Regions from separate parts of the Streptomyces sp. NPDC088785 genome, predicted to be linked through region 1. Evidence: riboswitches for the same ligand, from Rfam matches in the RefSeq annotation. Region 1 holds a riboswitch; each other region holds the start of a gene.
The links. A riboswitch is a leader RNA that binds a small molecule or an ion and turns the genes downstream of it on or off. The one in region 1 is predicted to bind cobalamin.

Region 2: it holds a riboswitch for cobalamin, as region 1 does, so the genes downstream of both, metE (5-methyltetrahydropteroyltriglutamate--homocysteine S-methyltransferase) here and ACIP5K_RS27855 ((2Fe-2S) ferredoxin domain-containing protein) in region 1, are expected to answer to the same signal.
Region 3: it holds a riboswitch for cobalamin, as region 1 does, so the genes downstream of both, ACIP5K_RS00800 (ribonucleoside-diphosphate reductase subunit alpha) here and ACIP5K_RS27855 ((2Fe-2S) ferredoxin domain-containing protein) in region 1, are expected to answer to the same signal.

The regions. Positions count from the first base shown of each region.
Region 1 covers NZ_JBIVKH010000012.1:197,423-202,732, forward strand. Annotated here, with positions in the region: gene ACIP5K_RS27835 (cytochrome P450) at 1-364, opposite strand, end outside; gene ACIP5K_RS27840 (patatin-like phospholipase family protein) at 485-1,336, opposite strand; gene ACIP5K_RS27845 (TetR/AcrR family transcriptional regulator) at 1,452-2,105, shown strand; gene ACIP5K_RS27850 (VOC family protein) at 2,176-2,610, shown strand; cobalamin riboswitch at 2,913-3,036, shown strand; gene ACIP5K_RS27855 ((2Fe-2S) ferredoxin domain-containing protein) at 3,098-3,496, shown strand; gene ACIP5K_RS27860 ((2Fe-2S)-binding protein) at 3,493-4,200, shown strand; gene meaB (methylmalonyl Co-A mutase-associated GTPase MeaB) at 4,219-5,208, opposite strand; gene scpA (methylmalonyl-CoA mutase) at 5,221-5,310, opposite strand, start outside.
Region 2 covers NZ_JBIVKH010000004.1:278,798-284,107, reverse strand. Annotated here, with positions in the region: gene ACIP5K_RS15280 (Na+/H+ antiporter) at 1-1,016, opposite strand, end outside; gene ACIP5K_RS15275 (hypothetical protein) at 1,109-1,546, opposite strand; gene ACIP5K_RS15270 (RNA polymerase sigma factor) at 1,543-2,238, opposite strand; gene ACIP5K_RS15265 (sortase-dependent protein) at 2,260-2,694, opposite strand; cobalamin riboswitch at 2,917-3,153, shown strand; gene metE (5-methyltetrahydropteroyltriglutamate--homocysteine S-methyltransferase) at 3,314-5,310, shown strand, end outside.
Region 3 covers NZ_JBIVKH010000001.1:171,752-177,061, forward strand. Annotated here, with positions in the region: gene ACIP5K_RS00785 (DUF3311 domain-containing protein) at 105-371, shown strand; gene mctP (monocarboxylate uptake permease MctP) at 368-1,987, shown strand; gene ACIP5K_RS00795 (nucleoside hydrolase) at 2,089-3,069, shown strand; cobalamin riboswitch at 3,124-3,247, shown strand; gene ACIP5K_RS00800 (ribonucleoside-diphosphate reductase subunit alpha) at 3,372-5,310, shown strand, end outside.

The DNA.
Region 1 (5,310 bases):
CGTCCGCGAGGGCCTCGATCCGCGGCCGCAGCGAGCGGATCCGCCCGGCCGTGAAGTGCCCGGCGACGAGCTTGCGCAGCCGCGTGTGGTGCGGCGCGTCGCTCTGGAGCATGTTCCGCCCGAGGGCGTGCCCGCCGTCGTCCGTCCAGGTCGCCGAGTGGCGGATGTCGTTGCTCAGCCGGGGATCGGCCAGCGCCCGGCGTGCCGCGTCCCGGCTCACCACGAGCCAGCTCGGACCGCTCCCGGGGACGACCACCCGATGGACCGGTCCGCGCGCCCGTAGCGCCGCGTACTCCGGGAAGGGGGCGTGCGCGGGATCGTGGCCGGGAGCGGCCGCGTCGTCCCGTGGAGATGTCGATGGCATGGAGTCGTCCCTCGCTTCGTTCGCGTGCGGTGTGTCGCGGTGGTGGTAGTGGTGCGGTGGTGGTCCGGTGGTGTCGCGGTGGTGGCGCCGGCCGTCGCCGGGAGGCGTCCGGGGGAGGGCTCAGGCGGGCAGGAGGTCGTCGATCGCGCCGAACGCGGCCAGCGCCCGCGCCTGCGCGCGGCCGGCACGCGCGGCGCCGGGCCTGCGGTGGTCCGCGGTCATGTTCCGCCCCATGGCGCGGCGCGCCGCCGCGTCGGGCGTGACGAGCGTGACGTGGCTCCCCTCCGCCGTCAGCGCGGCGGCCTGGCGCCCGGCGTGCGGGTGCGGCCCGACGGCGGAGGGGAGGGGGACCACGGCCAGGACGCGCCGGTGGCCGCGGGCCAGCTCCAGCGGAGCCGTCGACCGGCTGCCGCCGTCCATCCACCGCCGGCCCGACAGCGTGATCGGTGGCCACACCAGGGGAACGGCGCAACTGGCGGCGACCGCTTCGACGACCGTCGCGCCCGTGTGCCGGTCGAAGGCGCCGGTGGCGCCCGTCGCGGCGTCCACGGCCGCGAGCCGCAGCGGACGGTCGGGCCAGTCCCGCACGCCGTCCAGCAGCGTGCGCACCGTGTCGAGCACCACGTGCTCCGGGACGGTCCGGGCGGCGAGCGCGGCCCGGCCGAGGCGGCGCGCGGAGCGGTCGGGGTCCCGCGACCCGAGGGCCGCCCGGAGGAACCGGAGCGTCTGGACGACCGTGACCCCCAGGTCGACGCGGTCCGCGCCGGCCAGCTGACGCTCGTACAGCTCCTGCGGGGACTGCCCCGACAGCAGCCGGGCGGCGAAGACGGCCCCGGCCGACGCGCCCGCCGTCAGGTCGGCGTCGGCCGGATCGCACCCGGACTCCGCGAGACCGGCCAGGACGCCGACCAGCCACGCCCCGCCGACCGGCCCGCCACCGCCCAGGACGAGTGCCCTGCCCGCATCCCCCATGACCCGCTCCTCACCCCGCGCCAAACGGGGAGTGCTCCCCGTTTTGATGGACGATAGCATCTCCACCGGGGACCACTCCCCGGATGTCCCGGGGAGACGCGTGAAGGAGGACCACATGGCCGGCGCCGCATCCGGCACGACGGCACACCGGCGACGCGACGCGCGACGCAACCGGGAGCTGATCGTCGAGGCCGCGCGCGAGCTGTTCCGGGAGCAGGGCCTCGCGGCCCCCCTCGACGTCGTCGCCCGCCGGGCCAACGTGGGCAACGCGACCCTGTACCGGCACTTCCCGGCCCGCGCCGACCTCGTCGACGCCGTCTTCCGCGATCAGTTGGGCGGCACGATGACCGCCGGCGAGGAAGCGCGCGCGGCCGCCGACGCGTGGGCCGGCCTGACCGGCTACCTGGAGGTCGTGTTCACGGTGCTCGCCACGGACCGGGGCACGAACGACCTGATGACCACGAGCCTGGAGGGCGTCACGGCGCTGGACGCCGTCCACGCGCACAACCACCGGACCGTGGACGAACTCCTGCGGCGCGGACAGGCGCAGGGCTCCGTCCGCGCCGATGTCGTCGTGGAGGACGTGCTGTTCGGCCTCGCCGCGCTGGGGCGGGCCGTCCCCGCGCTCACCGCCGCGGCCGCGCCCGACGCCTGGCGCCGTCCCCTCGCCCTCCTCCTGGCCGGGCTGCGTCCCGCCGCCGCGCAACCTCCGCTCCCGGCCGCCGCCCTGACGCCCGGACAGCTCAGGGCGACCCTCGCCGGACTGTGACACCGGCCGCGCGCCGGGCCTTCCGGAAATAGGGAGGTGGGCGGGCGGACGACGTTGGTATGGTGCGCCGATGTCAACGATCAAGCAGTTCCAAGTGACCTTCGACTGCGCGGAACCCGAGCGTGTCGCCCGGTTCTGGTGCGAGGTGCTGGGGTACGTCATGCCCACGCCGCCGGAGGAGTTCGGCACCTGGGACGAGTACCGGGCCGCGCAGCCGCCCGAGGAGCGCGACACGTGGTCCGCCTGCGTCGACCCCTCGGGCGCGGGCCCGCGCCTGTACTTCCAGCGCGTTCCCGAGGGCCGTGTCGTCAAGAACCGCGTGCACCTCGACGTACGCACCGCCACCGGTCTCAAGGGCGCCGAACGCCTCGCCGTCCTGGAGGCCGAGTGCGCCCGCCTCGTCGCCCTCGGCGCGACCCACGTGACCACCCTGTACGCCGACGAGGAGAACGAGTCCTGCATCCCGATGCAGGACATCGAGGGCAACGAGTTCTGCATCGACTGACCCCACGCGAACCGACTGACCCCACGCAAGAGGACCGGGAGGCCCGCGGGCCCGCCGGTGCGGGCCTCCGGTCCTCCGCGTCCACGACGCTCCGGTCACCTGGACCCGCGACCGTCCGGCCGTGTCGTTCGCCGCGACCCGCGACCCGCGACCCGCGACCCGCGACCCGCGACCCGCGACCCGGTACCCGCGACCGCACGGCCGCGTCGGCCGTCGCCGGAGCCCGGCACCGGCCCCCGACGCCCCGTGGACAGCGGCGCGCCGAATGGCATGATGGCCCCTGACATGGGCGACAGCCGCCCGAGGAAACCGGTGCGATTCCGGTGCGGTACCGCCACTGTGATCGGCGAGCGGATCCCGACGAGCCACTGCCCCGCGCGGGGTGGGAAGGCCGGGACGAGCGCGGACCCGAGAGCCAGGAGACTCACGCTGTCGCCTCCTCGAAGCACCCCGGGGCGGACCTCCCCGGCGAGAGGAAGGACACGGCATGCCCGAGCGGCCCGCCGACGGCACCGACACGACCACGGCGACGGGAGCCCGGGCCGTCCCGTGCCGGGTGGTGGTCTGCCGCGACTGCTGCTGCGGCACCGTCAAGGTCGACGGCGACCACGCGGCCCAGACCGCGCGGCTGCGCCAGATCGCCCCGGTGCGGATCAGTGAGTGCCTGGACGTCTGCGAACAGGCCAACGTCATCGTCGTCCAGCCCTCGACGGCCGGCCGGGCGGCAGGTGCCCGCCCGGTCTGGCTCGGCCTGGTCAACGACCCCGACGCCACCGAGGACATAGCGGACTGGGTACGGGCCGGCGGCCCCGGTGTCGCCGCCCGCCCCGACATCCTCGACCTCTACCTCATCAAGCCGCCGCGCCGCGCCCCGGCCGGCTCGTGAACGCCACCGCGCACCCGGCGGGCGAGGCCCGGCCGGAACAGGTCGCCGAGGCGCTGCGCGACCTGGCGCGGCTCGGCGGGTTCTTCGCCCTCGACACGGCCGCGCCCGGCACACCCCGGCAGGGGGCGCCCGCCGACGGCCGCGGACTGCGCGAAGGGTTCGCCGCCCGGGCCCGGGCCGTCAACGACCGTTTCGGGACGGCCGAGCCCCGCGTCGGCGTCTCCGTCGCCCACCTGGGACTCGCCGCACGGCTGTGGTCGCCGGTCCTCGCCTGCGTGCTCGTGCACGGGATCCTGCCCGCGATGGACGCCGCGGAATGGGCGGGGGACGGCACGGCCGTACGCCTGAACGGCGCGCGGGGACGGCTCACGGCACGGCTGCCGGCGCCGGCCGACGCCGTCCACGCGGAGGTGGACGGCGCGCTGCGGAACGTCGAGGACGGCCTCACCGTGAAGATCGCGCCGGGCCTGCTGGCCGGCAACTCCGCGTCCGCGCTGGTCGGTTCGGCGGCCCAGCTCCAGCGGACGCTGCCCGCCCTGCGCGCCCCGCTCGGCCGGCTGACCCGCGACCTGCTGCGGACCGGCCGACTGCGCGGTACCGGCCGGATCACCGGCCCCGGGCCGGCGTTCCGCCGCAACAGCTGCTGCCTCCTCTACCGCGCCCCCGGCGGCGGCACGTGCGGAGACTGCTGCCTGACCGGGTGACCCGGCGACCGGGACGCGTCAGTGCGCGTCCCGCTGCCCGAACGTGTCGAGGATCCGCTCGGCGGCCAGCGTCGCCGTGAGCTCGCCGTCCCGGACCTGACGCTCCAGACCGGGCGTGACCGCGCGCACCGCCGGATCGGCGTGCAGCCGCCCGAGCAGCTCGTCGCGCACCATCGTCCAGGTCCAGTCGACCTGTTGCGTACGCCGCCGCTCCGCCAGCCGGCCCGTCGAGTCGAGGAGCGAGCGGTGCCGCTCGACGCGCTCCCACACCTCGTCGAGCCCGGTCCGCTCCCGGGCGCTGCACCACAGCACCGGAGGCGTCCAGAACGCGTCCTTGCCGTGCATCAGCCGCAGCGCGCCCGACAGTTCGCGCGCCGCCGACCGCGCGTCCCGCTCGTGCGGCCCGTCGGCCTTGTTCACCGCGATGACGTCGGCCAGCTCCAGCACACCCTTCTTGATGCCCTGCAACTGGTCACCGGTCCGCGCCAGCGACAGCAGCAGGAACGTGTCGACCATATTCGCCACGGCCGTCTCCGACTGGCCGACGCCGACCGTCTCCACCAGCACGACGTCGTACCCGGCGGCCTCCATGACGACGATCGACTCGCGGGTCGCCTTCGCGACACCGCCGAGCGTCCCGGCCGTGGGGGAGGGGCGCACGAAGGCGTCCGGATCGACCGCGAGCCGCTCCATCCGCGTCTTGTCGCCGAGGATGGAGCCGCCCGTGCGGCTGGACGACGGATCGACCGCGAGCACCGCCACCCGGTGGCCGCGCCCGGTCAGCAGGGAGCCGAACGCGTCGATGAACGTCGACTTCCCCACCCCCGGCACCCCGCTGACGCCGATCCGACGGGCCCGGCCGCTGTACGGCAGCAGCTCCGTCAGCAACTCCTGCGCCAGGCGGCGGTGCCCGGGACGCGTGGACTCCACCAGGGTGATCGCCCGCGCCACCACGGCCCGCTTCCCGGCGAGGACGCCCTTGACGTACGTATCGAGATCGATGGCCACCCCGTCACCGGCTCACTGGTCGTCGTGCCCGAGGTCCGCCGCGAGGCGCGCCACCAGGTCGTGGGCGGCGTCCGGGATCACGGTGCCGGGCGGGAACACGGC
Region 2 (5,310 bases), on a different contig from region 1:
GTGGTGCCGGAGGCGCGAGCGGTGCCCCGGCGGGCGATCCGGAAGAAGCCGGCGACCCCGAAGTAGTAGGCGAAGCGCACGGCGACGATGGTTCCGGCGACGGCGAGCCCGGTGCCGATCGCGCGCGGGATCTCGTCATCGCCCATGGTGCGCAGGGAGAAGTCGAGCTCGACGCCGATGAGGACGAACAGGGAGCCGTTGAGGAGGTAGGTGGCGACCTGCCAGAAGTTCTGCGCCTGGACCCGGACCTCGGCGCGCACGGTGCGCGGACCGCTCTGGCTGAGCATGAGCCCGCACACCACGACGGCGACCACGCCCGAGGCGTCGATCCGCTCGGCGACGAGGTAGCCGGAGAACGGGGCGAGCAGCAACAGCACCTGGCCGCGCAGCGCGTCGGCCTGCGCCATGCGGGCGCGGAACCACTGCACGACCGTGCCGGCGGCGAGGCCGATCAGCGCGCCGCCGCCGTAGCCGAGGACGAACAGCCAGCCGACGTGCGGGACGGTGACGTCCTCGGTGCCGACGGTGACGCCGACGGCGATGCCGTAGACGACCAGTGCCGTGCCGTCGTTGAGCAGGCTCTCGGCGCGCAGCAGGGTGATGTCCCGGCGCGGCAGCAGCCGGGCCACGACGTTGACGGCCGTCGCGTCGGTGGGGGCGACGGCCGCGCCCAGCACCCAGGCGGGTCCCCAGCCGATGCCGAGCGCGTGCGCGACGCAGGCCACCGACGCGGCCGAGGCGATGACCAGCACGGTGGCGGCGAGGGCGACGTCGGTGAGGTGGCGGCGGATCTCGCGCAGGGAGGTGTTGAGGCTCTCCCAGGCCAGCAGCACGGGCAGGAACAGCAGCAGCACCACCTCGGAGGGCAGTTCCACCTCCCGCAGCGCGGGGATCAGGCCGATGAGCACGCCCATGACCATGAGCACCACCGGCGGTGCGATGCGCAGTCGGTCACCGAGCGCGGAGCCGACCAGTACGGCGATCCCCAACAGCACGACCAGTTCCAGACCGAGCACGCGTTCCTCCCTCAGGCACGGCACCGACACGGTGCTGCCCCAACTGTGCCGTGTGCCCGGGCGGAAGACCGCGCCGGTGTGCCGGTGTCGGGTCAGCCGGGGGTGTTCGGCGTCGCCGAGGGGGCGCCCCGGTCCGCGTCGGCCGGGGCCGACGGTGACGGCACCGCGGTCGACGGCGGCGGCGAGGCGGACGGTGTCGGCGGCGTGGGGCGGGGTGTGGGCCGGCCGTCGGGCGCGGCCGGCGGGGCGGGCACGCGGTGCGGCTCCGGGTCCGGGGCCAGGGCGGACCAGCCGGCGACGAGGGCCGCGGCGGCGGCGAGCCCGGCGAGCGGCAGCGCGATCCGGCGCCGGACGTGGTGGAGCAGGGGCGGCCGGCGCGGGTGGGGTCCGGGCGGGGCGGCCGGGCGCAACGCCCGGACGGTGACGGCGTCGGCGCGGGCGGCGAGCGCGTCGTGCAGGCGGCGTTCGGTCGGCCGGGCGGGCCGTCCGGCGGGGTCCGGCCATGGGGGGCGGGGCGGTCGGGGCGTCATATCCGGCCCTCCAGGATCTTTTCGAGTGCGTCCAGCGCGCGGCTGGCGTTCGACTTCACCGCGCCCCTGCTGATGCCGAGGGTGGTGGCGATCTCGGCCTCGCTGAGGTCGGCCCAGTAGCGCAGCACGAGGACCTCGCGGCGGCGCGGGGTGAGCCGGGCGAGCGCGGCGAGGACCTCGCGGTGCGCCTCGTCGAGGACGACGGATTCCTCGGCGGAGGGCGTCTCGCCGGCCGGCGGCGGGGTCCAGGCGCGGGCCGTGCGGCGCCGGCGCAGCACCGAACGGGCGGTGTTGACGACCGACGTCCGCAGGTAGCCGAGCGCGTTGTCGACCTCCGTGATCCGCTCGCCGTGGCGTCGGTAGAGCGCGGTGAACGCGTCCTGCACGACGTCCTCGGCGGTGGACAGGTCGTCCACGAGCAGCACCGCGAGCCGGACCATGCGCAGCCGGTGCGCGTGGTAGAGCTCGCTGATCGTGGGCGGCCGCTCGGGCCGTGCGGGCGGGTACGGGCGCGTGCCGCCGTACGCGGAGGTGTGCGGCGGCGTGTCCGGTCCCGGCGCCGTTTCGAGCGTGCCGCGGTCGTGGCGCAGCAGCCCGCGCAGCACCTCCCGCCACCCGGGGCGGCCCCGGCCGTGCGGGAGCGTGAACGGCCGGGGCCGGTGGGCGGGTTCGATGGCTGCGGGGCTGTGCACGGGGGTTCCTCGGGGCGGGTGTCAGCGGTGCGAGCGGCGGCGTGCGGCGAAGAGGGCACCCGCCCCGCCGGCGACGAGGACGGCGGCCCCGGCGCCCAGGGCGGTGGTGCCGGTCCGCGAGGCGCCGGTGTGGGCCAGCTCGTCCTGGGAGGGGGCGGGCGCGGGCGCCGCGGTGCCGCCGGGCGCCGCCGAGGGGGCTTCGCTCCCCGCCTTCCCCGGGGCGGCCGGCGCGGCCGAGGGCGCGTCGGACGGCGGCTCGCTGGCGGCCGGGGTCGGAGCGGCGGTGCCGGGGGCGGAGGGCACGGGGCTCGGCGTGGCGGTGGCGGCGGCCGTGGCAGCGGCCGTGGGGGCGGCCGACGCGTGGGCCGGGGCGGCGTGGGCGGCGGGCGTCGTGGCCAGGGCGGCCAGCAGGCCGGTGGCGATCAGGGCGCTGCGGACGGGGACGAGGTGGTTCACGGTCGTACTCCACATGTCGGGACGGGCAGACGGTCGGGGCCGTCGGGGGGACGGGGACGAGTCGGGAGGGTCGGGAGGGTCGGGACGGGGCGCCGGAGGGCGCCCTTCACCTCCACACGACGCGCGAGCCCGCCGCGGGTTGCCGCGCTCGGAGAGATTTCTTCGCCGGGAGCGCGGCGGGCGCCGGGGCCCCAGTCTGGCCATCGCGGACGGCGGGCCCGTAGGGTGGGCCCCGCAGCTGGTTCGCCCCGTCCGCCAGGCGGGATGCGTCGCAAGAGGGAACCCGGTGGGAATCCGGGACTGCCCCGCAGCGGTGAGTGGGAACGACCGCCGTCATACGCACTGGGCCCGAGGAACGGGACCTGGGAAGCGACGGCCAGTAGATGTCCTCCGTCCGGACGAACCGTACGGAGAACGCGCCCGCGAGTCCGAAGACCTGCCAACTGCCCGTGCGCGTACGACGCGTGCGCGGACATCCCGGTGACCTCGTGGGCGGGTCGGCGTGCATATCCGGCGGACGGCCGCGCGGCACAGCGCGGGGAGCCCCGCCGTTTCTGTCGCTCCTTCACGCGTTCGGGTCCTCGGGATCCCAGGGATACGTCTCTCGAAGGAGAACTCCGTGACCACGAGGACCGCAGCCGCGGCAGCACGGGCCACCGTGTACGGCTACCCCCGTCAGGGGAGCGACCGTGAACTGAAGAAGGCCGTCGAGGGGTACTGGAAGGGCCGGGTCACCGCCGACGCCCTGCGGGACACCGCCGCCGGGCTGCGCCGCGCCCGCCGCGCGGAGCTGGCGGCCGCCGGCATCGACGAGATCCCCACCGGCGACTTCTCGTACTACGACCACGTCCTGGACACCACGGTGATGGTCGGCGCGATCCCCGAGCGCCACCGGGCCGCCGTCGAGGCCGACGCCCTGGACGGCTACTTCGCGATGGCGCGCGGCACCCAGGACGTGGCGCCGCTGGAGATGACCAAGTGGTTCGACACGAACTACCACTACCTGGTGCCCGAGTTGGGACCGGACACGGTGTTCGGCGCCGACTCCGCCCGGCAGGTCGCCGAGTTCCGGGAGGCGTCCGCCGAGGGCCGCGCCGCCCGTCCGGTCCTGGTCGGCCCCGTCACGTACCTCCTGCTGGCGAAGCCCGCTCCGGGCGTCGCCGCCGGGTTCGACCCGCTGACCCTGCTGGACCGGCTGCTGCCGGTGTACGCCGAGGTCCTCGCCGACCTGCGGGCCGCCGGGGCGGACTGGGTGCAGCTCGACGAGCCCGCGCTGGTGCAGGACCGCACGCCGGCCGAACTGAACGCCGCGGAACGGGCCTACCGCGAGCTGGGTGGGGCGAGCGACCGGCCCCGGCTGCTGGTGGCCTCCTACTTCGACCGGCTCGGCGACGCCCTGCCGGTGCTGGCGAAGGCGCCCGTCGAGGGTCTCGCCCTCGACTTCACCGGCGCCGCGGCGGGCCAACTGGACGCGCTCGCCGCCGTCGGCGGGCTGCCGGGCAAGCGGCTGGTCGCCGGCGTGGTCGACGGCCGCAACATCTGGGTCAACGACCTGGAGAAGTCCCTCGCCACGCTCGGCACCCTGCTGGGGCTCGCCGACCGGGTGGACGTCGCCGCGTCCTGCTCGCTGCTGCACGTGCCGCTGGACACCGCCCTGGAGCGGGAGATCGACCCGCAGATCCTGCGCTGGCTCGCCTTCGCCCGCCAGAAGACGGCGGAGGTCGCCACGCTCGCCAGGGGGATCGCCCGCGGCACGGACGCGATCGCCGCGGAGCTGGCGGTGAACCGTGCGGCGCTCTCCTCCCGTGCCACCTCGCCCCTCACCCGTGACCCCGCGGTGCGGGCCCGCGCCGCCGCGGTCACCGGCGCGGACACCCGGCGCTCGCTGCCGTACCCCGAGCGGGCGGCGGCCCAGCGCGCCCGGCTGAAGCTGCCGCTGCTGCCGACGACCACCATCGGCTCGTTCCCGCAGACCGCCGAACTGCGCACGGCGCGCGCCGATGTGCGTGCGGGACGGATCGACACCGCGGGCTACGAGGAGCGCGTCAGGGACGAGATCCGCGAGGTCGTCGCCTTCCAGGAGAAGACCGGCATCGACGTCCTGGTGCACGGTGAGCCCGAACGGAACGACATGGTGCAGTACTTCGCGGAGCGGCTCACCGGCTTTCTGGCGACGCGGCACGGCTGGGTGCAGTCCTACGGCACCCGTTACGTCCGGCCGCCGGTCCTGGCCGGTGACATCTCCCGTCCCGAGCCGATGACGGTGCGCTGGACGTCGTACGCGCAGTCGCTGTCCGAGCGCCCCGTCAAGGGCATGCTGACCGGGCCGGTGACCATGCTCGCCTGGTCCTTCGTCCGCGACGACCAGCCGCTCGGCGACACCGCGCGCCAGGTCGCGCTCGCGCTGCGCGACGAGGTCCACGACCTGGAGGCGAGCGGCACCCCGGTCATCCAGGTCGACGAGCCCGCGCTGCGCGAGACGCTGCCGCTGCGGGCCGCCGGCCGCGCCGCCTACCTGGACTGGGCGACGGAGGCGTTCCGGCTGACCACCGCGGGCGTGCGGCCGGACACCCAGATCCACACGCACATGTGCTACGCCGAGTTCGGCGACATCGT
Region 3 (5,310 bases), on a different contig from region 1:
CGTCCGTTATGCGGACGGGGGTTCCGTGGAGCAGGTCTCTCGCCTAGATTTCCCGCACGTTAAGCATGAGATAAGTGGAACCAGCGAGGGGACGGAGCCGCGTCATGTCCGATGCGCCTGAAGTGAACGGACCGGTGGTCACACCGGTCCGCGTCGTCATTGCACTGTGTCTGATCGCACCGTTCGTGGCGATGCTGTGGGTCAGCTCCTACGCCAAGATCGACCCGACGTTCATCGGGATCCCGTTCTTCTACTGGTACCAGATGCTCTGGGTGCTGATCTCGACCGCGCTCACCATGACCGCGTACAAGCTGTGGCAGCGCGACCAGCGCGCCCGTCACTCCGACCGGTCCGCGGGGGGCAAGGCGTGAACAACGGGGTCAACGGTGTCGCGCTCACCGTCTTCATCATCTTCTTCCTGGCCGTCACGGTCATGGGCTTCCTCGCCGCGCGCTGGCGCCGCTCGGAGAACGACTCGCTCGACGAATGGGGCCTGGGCGGCCGGTCGTTCGGCACCTGGATCACCTGGTTCCTGCTCGGCGGCGACCTCTACACCGCGTACACCTTCGTCGCCGTCCCGGCGGCGATCTACGCGGCCGGCGCCTCCGGCTTCTTCGCGGTGCCCTACACGATCCTCGTATACCCGCTGATCTTCACGTTCCTGCCGCGCCTGTGGTCGGTCTCGCACAAGCACGGGTACGTGACGACCTCGGACTTCGTGCGCGGGCGGTTCGGCTCCAAGGGCCTGTCCCTCGCGGTCGCCGTCACCGGCATCCTCGCCACGATGCCGTACATCGCGCTCCAACTGGTCGGCATCCAGGCCGTGCTGGACGTCATGGGCGTCGGCGGCGGCGAGGACACCAACTGGTTCGTCAAGGACCTGCCGCTGCTGATCGCGTTCGGCGTGCTCGCCGCGTACACGTACTCCTCGGGCCTGCGCGCCCCGGCGCTGATCGCGTTCGTCAAGGACACGCTGATCTACATCGTCATCGCGGTCGCCATCATCTACATCCCCATCAAGCTGGGCGGCTTCGACGACATCTTCGCGGCGGCCGGCGAGAAGTTCTCGAAGATCAACCCCGCGACGGACAAACCCGTCGGGGCGCTCGCCCCCGGCTCGGCCGGCACCTGGACGTACGCGACGCTCGCGCTCGGCTCGGCCCTCGCGCTGTTCATGTACCCGCACTCGATCACGGCGACCCTGTCGTCCAAGAGCCGCGAGGTCATCCGCCGCAACACCACGATCCTGCCGCTGTACTCGCTCATGCTGGGCCTGCTCGCGCTGCTCGGATTCATGGCGATCGCGGCCGGGATCCAGGTGCAGAACGGCCAGTTGGCGATTCCGCAGCTCTTCGAGGACATGTTCCCCGACTGGTTCGCGGGCGTCGCCTTCGCCGCCATCGGCATCGGCGCGCTGGTCCCGGCGGCCATCATGTCGATCGCCGCGGCGAACCTGTTCACGCGCAACATCTACAAGGACTTCATCAGGCCGGACGCGACCCCGCAGCAGGAGACCAAGGTCTCCAAGCTGGTGTCGCTGCTGGTGAAGGTGGGCGCGCTGGCCTTCGTCCTGACGATGGACAAGACCGTCGCGATCAACTTCCAGCTGCTGGGCGGCATCTGGATCCTCCAGACCTTCCCGGCGCTCGTCGGCGGCCTGTTCACCCGCTGGTTCCACCGCTGGGCGCTGCTCGCCGGCTGGGCCGTCGGCATGGTCTACGGCACGGTCGCCGCGTGGAACGTCGAGTCGCCGGCGCAGAAGCACTTCGGCGGGTCGTCGGCGGAGATCCCCGGGATCGGCCAGATCGGCTACATCGGCATGACGGCGATCGTCCTGAACGTCCTCGTGACCGTCGTCCTCACCTTCGTCCTGCGCGCGCTGAAGGCACCCGACGGCGTCGACGAGACCGCCCCGGCGGACTACACCGCCGACGCGGGCGACCGGGGCGTCCGGACCGAGCTGCCGGCCGTGGGCACCGGCCACTAGGGCCCGCACCGCGTCCACCTGACGAGCCCCTCCCGAGCGGAGGGGCTCGTCCCGTTACGGTGACCCGGTACAGCCCCCGCACCACCCGCCCTGGAGGAAACGTGCCCGCCCCCATCGTTCTCGACAGCGATCCCGGCATCGACGACGCCGTCGCGCTGCAATACCTGCTCGGCACCGGCCTGTGGGACCTCAAGGCGTACACGACGGTCGGCGGCAACGTCCCCGCCGAGCAGACCTTCCGCAACGGCCGCGCCCTCGCCCGCGTCTTCGGCATCGACGGCGACGTCGGCGTGCACCGCGGCGCGGGCCGCCCGCTGACCCGGCTGCCCTACTCGGCGGCCGGCGAGTTCCACGGCGCGTCCGGGCTCGGCACCGAGACCCTGCCCGACTCCACCGCGCCCGAGCAGACCGAGTCCTCCGCGCAGGCGCTGCTGCGGCTCTCGCGCGCGTACGAGGGCGAGCTGACCGTGTGCGCGACGGGACCGCTCACCAATGTGGCCCTCGCGCTGACCGAGGACCCCGGCTTCGCGCGGCGCGTGAAGAAGCTCGTCTTCATGGGCGGCGCGGCCGACGTGCCCGGCAACATCACCCCGGTCGCCGAGTTCAACGCCTGGGCCGACCCGGACGCCGTGGACCTCGTCGTCTCCTCCGGCATCCCGTACACGATGGTCGGCCTCGACGCGACGCACGGCTGGCGGTTCACCACCGACGACCTGGACACGCTCCGGGCGGCCGGCGACGACCTGGGACTCACCACCCGCCTGATGGACTTCTATCTCGGCGCCTACCGCGAGACCGGCGGCTCCCCGCTGCACGACCCGCTGGCCGTGGGCGTGTGCGCCGACGAGTCGTTCGTGACCGCCGCCGAAGGCACCGTCGTGGTCGAGTGCGGGTCGGAACTCACCCGCGGCAAGACCGTCTTCATCCCCTACGACGCCGATTACCCGCGCGCCTACTACCAGGAGTCCCCGCTCGTCGCGGCCCGCACCGCGCGCCGCGGCCGGGTCGCCCTCGGCACCGGCCCCCGCAACTTCACCGAGGACTTCGTCGCCACCCTGCTCAAGCAGCCCAGCGGGGCCTGAGCGACACCCCCGACACAAGATGTGGGGGTGCGGCGAACACCCGGCACAACATGTATGCTCGCTCTCGCTGTCAGTGCAGGGGAATCCGGTGCAAATCCGGAACTGTCCCGCAACGGTGAACGTAAGCCTCGAAGCGCGTACGTGAGTCCGAAGACCTGCCGACGGCACACCCGTGCCACCCGGCCCGGGTGTCGACGACGTCCGGGCCTCGTGGAATGGGCCGGTGACGCGGGCCCCGCCGTGCGCGGGCCCGGGCCACTGTCTCCCCGCGGGCCCCGAGCCGAGCGAGGGAGAGCCCCACCGTGACCATCGCGCCCGCTGATCCTGCCTCAGCCGTGGCCGAGGCGGATGCCCCCGGTACCGCGCTGCTGCGCACCCTGACCGAGCTGACCGCCGATCTGCCCGCCGCGGACCCCGGCCGGGTCGCCGCCGCCGCGCTGCGGGGCCGCAGCGCGCGGGCCGACGAGGCCGAGCTGCGCGAACTCGCCACCGAGGGCGCGGCCGGGCTGATCTCCGAGGACCCCGTCTACTCCCGGCTCGCCGCGCGGCTGCTCACGCTCTCCATCGCCGCCGAGGCCGCCTCGCAGGGCGTGACCTCGTTCACCGGGTCGATCGCCGTCGGCCACCGCGAGGGGCTGATCGCGGACCGCACCGCCGACTTCGTCCGCGTGCACGCCGCGCGGCTCGACGCGCTGGTGGACCGCGCGGCCGACGACCGCTTCGGCTACTTCGGGCTGCGCACCGTCTTCAGCCGCTACCTGCTGCGCCACCCGATCACCCGCAAGGTGATCGAGACGCCCCAGCACTTCATGCTGCGGGTGGCGGCCGGGCTCGCCGAGGACGACTCGGCGCACGCGCTCGACGAGGTCGCCGCGCTGTACGGCCTGATGAGCCGGCTCGACTACCTCCCCTCCTCCCCCACGCTCTTCAACTCCGGCACCCGGCACCCGCAGATGTCGAGCTGCTACCTCCTCGACTCGCCGCTGGACGAGCTGGACTCGATCTACGACCGCTACCACCAGGTGGCCCGGCTCTCCAAGCACGCCGGCGGCATCGGCCTCTCCTACTCCCGCATCCGCTCGCGCGGCTCCCTGATCCGCGGCACGAACGGCCATTCCAACGGCATCGTGCCGTTCCTGAAGACCCTCGACGCGTCGGTGGCGGCGGTGAACCAGGGCGGGCGCCGCAAGGGCGCGGCCGCCGTCTACCTGGAGACCTGGCACTCCGACATCGAGGAGTTCCTGGAGCTGCGGGACAACACCGGTGAGGACGCCCGCCGCACCCACAACCTCAACCTGGCGCACTGGATCCCGGACGAGTTCATGCGCCGGGTGGACGCCGACCAGCCCTGGTCGCTGTTCTCGCCGGCCGACGTGCCCGAGCTGGTCGACCTGTGGGGCGAGGAGTTCGACGCCGCGTACCGCAGGGCCGAGGCCGAGGGGAAGGCGCGCAAGACCATCCCCGCCCGCGACCTGTACGGCCGCATGATGCGCACCCTCGCGCAGACCGGCAACGGCTGGATGACGTTCAAGGACGCGGCGAACCGCACCGCCAACCAGACGGCGGAGCCCGGCCACACCGTGCACTCCTCGAACCTGTGCACCGAGATCCTGGAGGTGACGGACGACGGGGAGACGGCCGTCTGCAACCTGGGGTCCGTGAACCTGGGCGCGTTCGTGGCGGACGGCGCCATCGACTGGGAGCGGCTGGACGAGACCGTCCGCACGGCCGTCACCTTCCTCGACCGCGTCGTCGACATCAACTTCTACCCGACCGAGCAGGCGGGCCGCTCCAACGCCCGCTGGCGTCCGGTGGGCCTGGGCGCGATGGGGTTGCAGGACGTCTTCTTCAAGCTGCGCCTGCCGTTCGACTCCGCCGAGGCCAGGGCGCTGTCCACCCGGCTCCAGGAACGGATCATGCTCGCCGCGTACGAGGCGTCGGCCGACCTCGCCGAGCGCCACGGCCCACTGCCCGCCTGGGAGAAGACCCGCACCGCGCGCGGCGTGCTGCACCCCGACCACTACGACGTCGCGTTCACCTGGCCGGAGCGCTGGGCCGCGCTGCGGGAACGTATCGCCACGACGGGCATGCGCAACTCGCTGCTCCTCGCGATCGCGCCGACGGCCACCATCGCCTCGATCGCCGGGGTCTACGAGTGCATCGAGCCGCAGGTCTCCAACCTGTTCAAGCGCGAGACGCTGTCGGGCGAGTTCCTCCAGGTCAACTCGTACCTGGTGGACG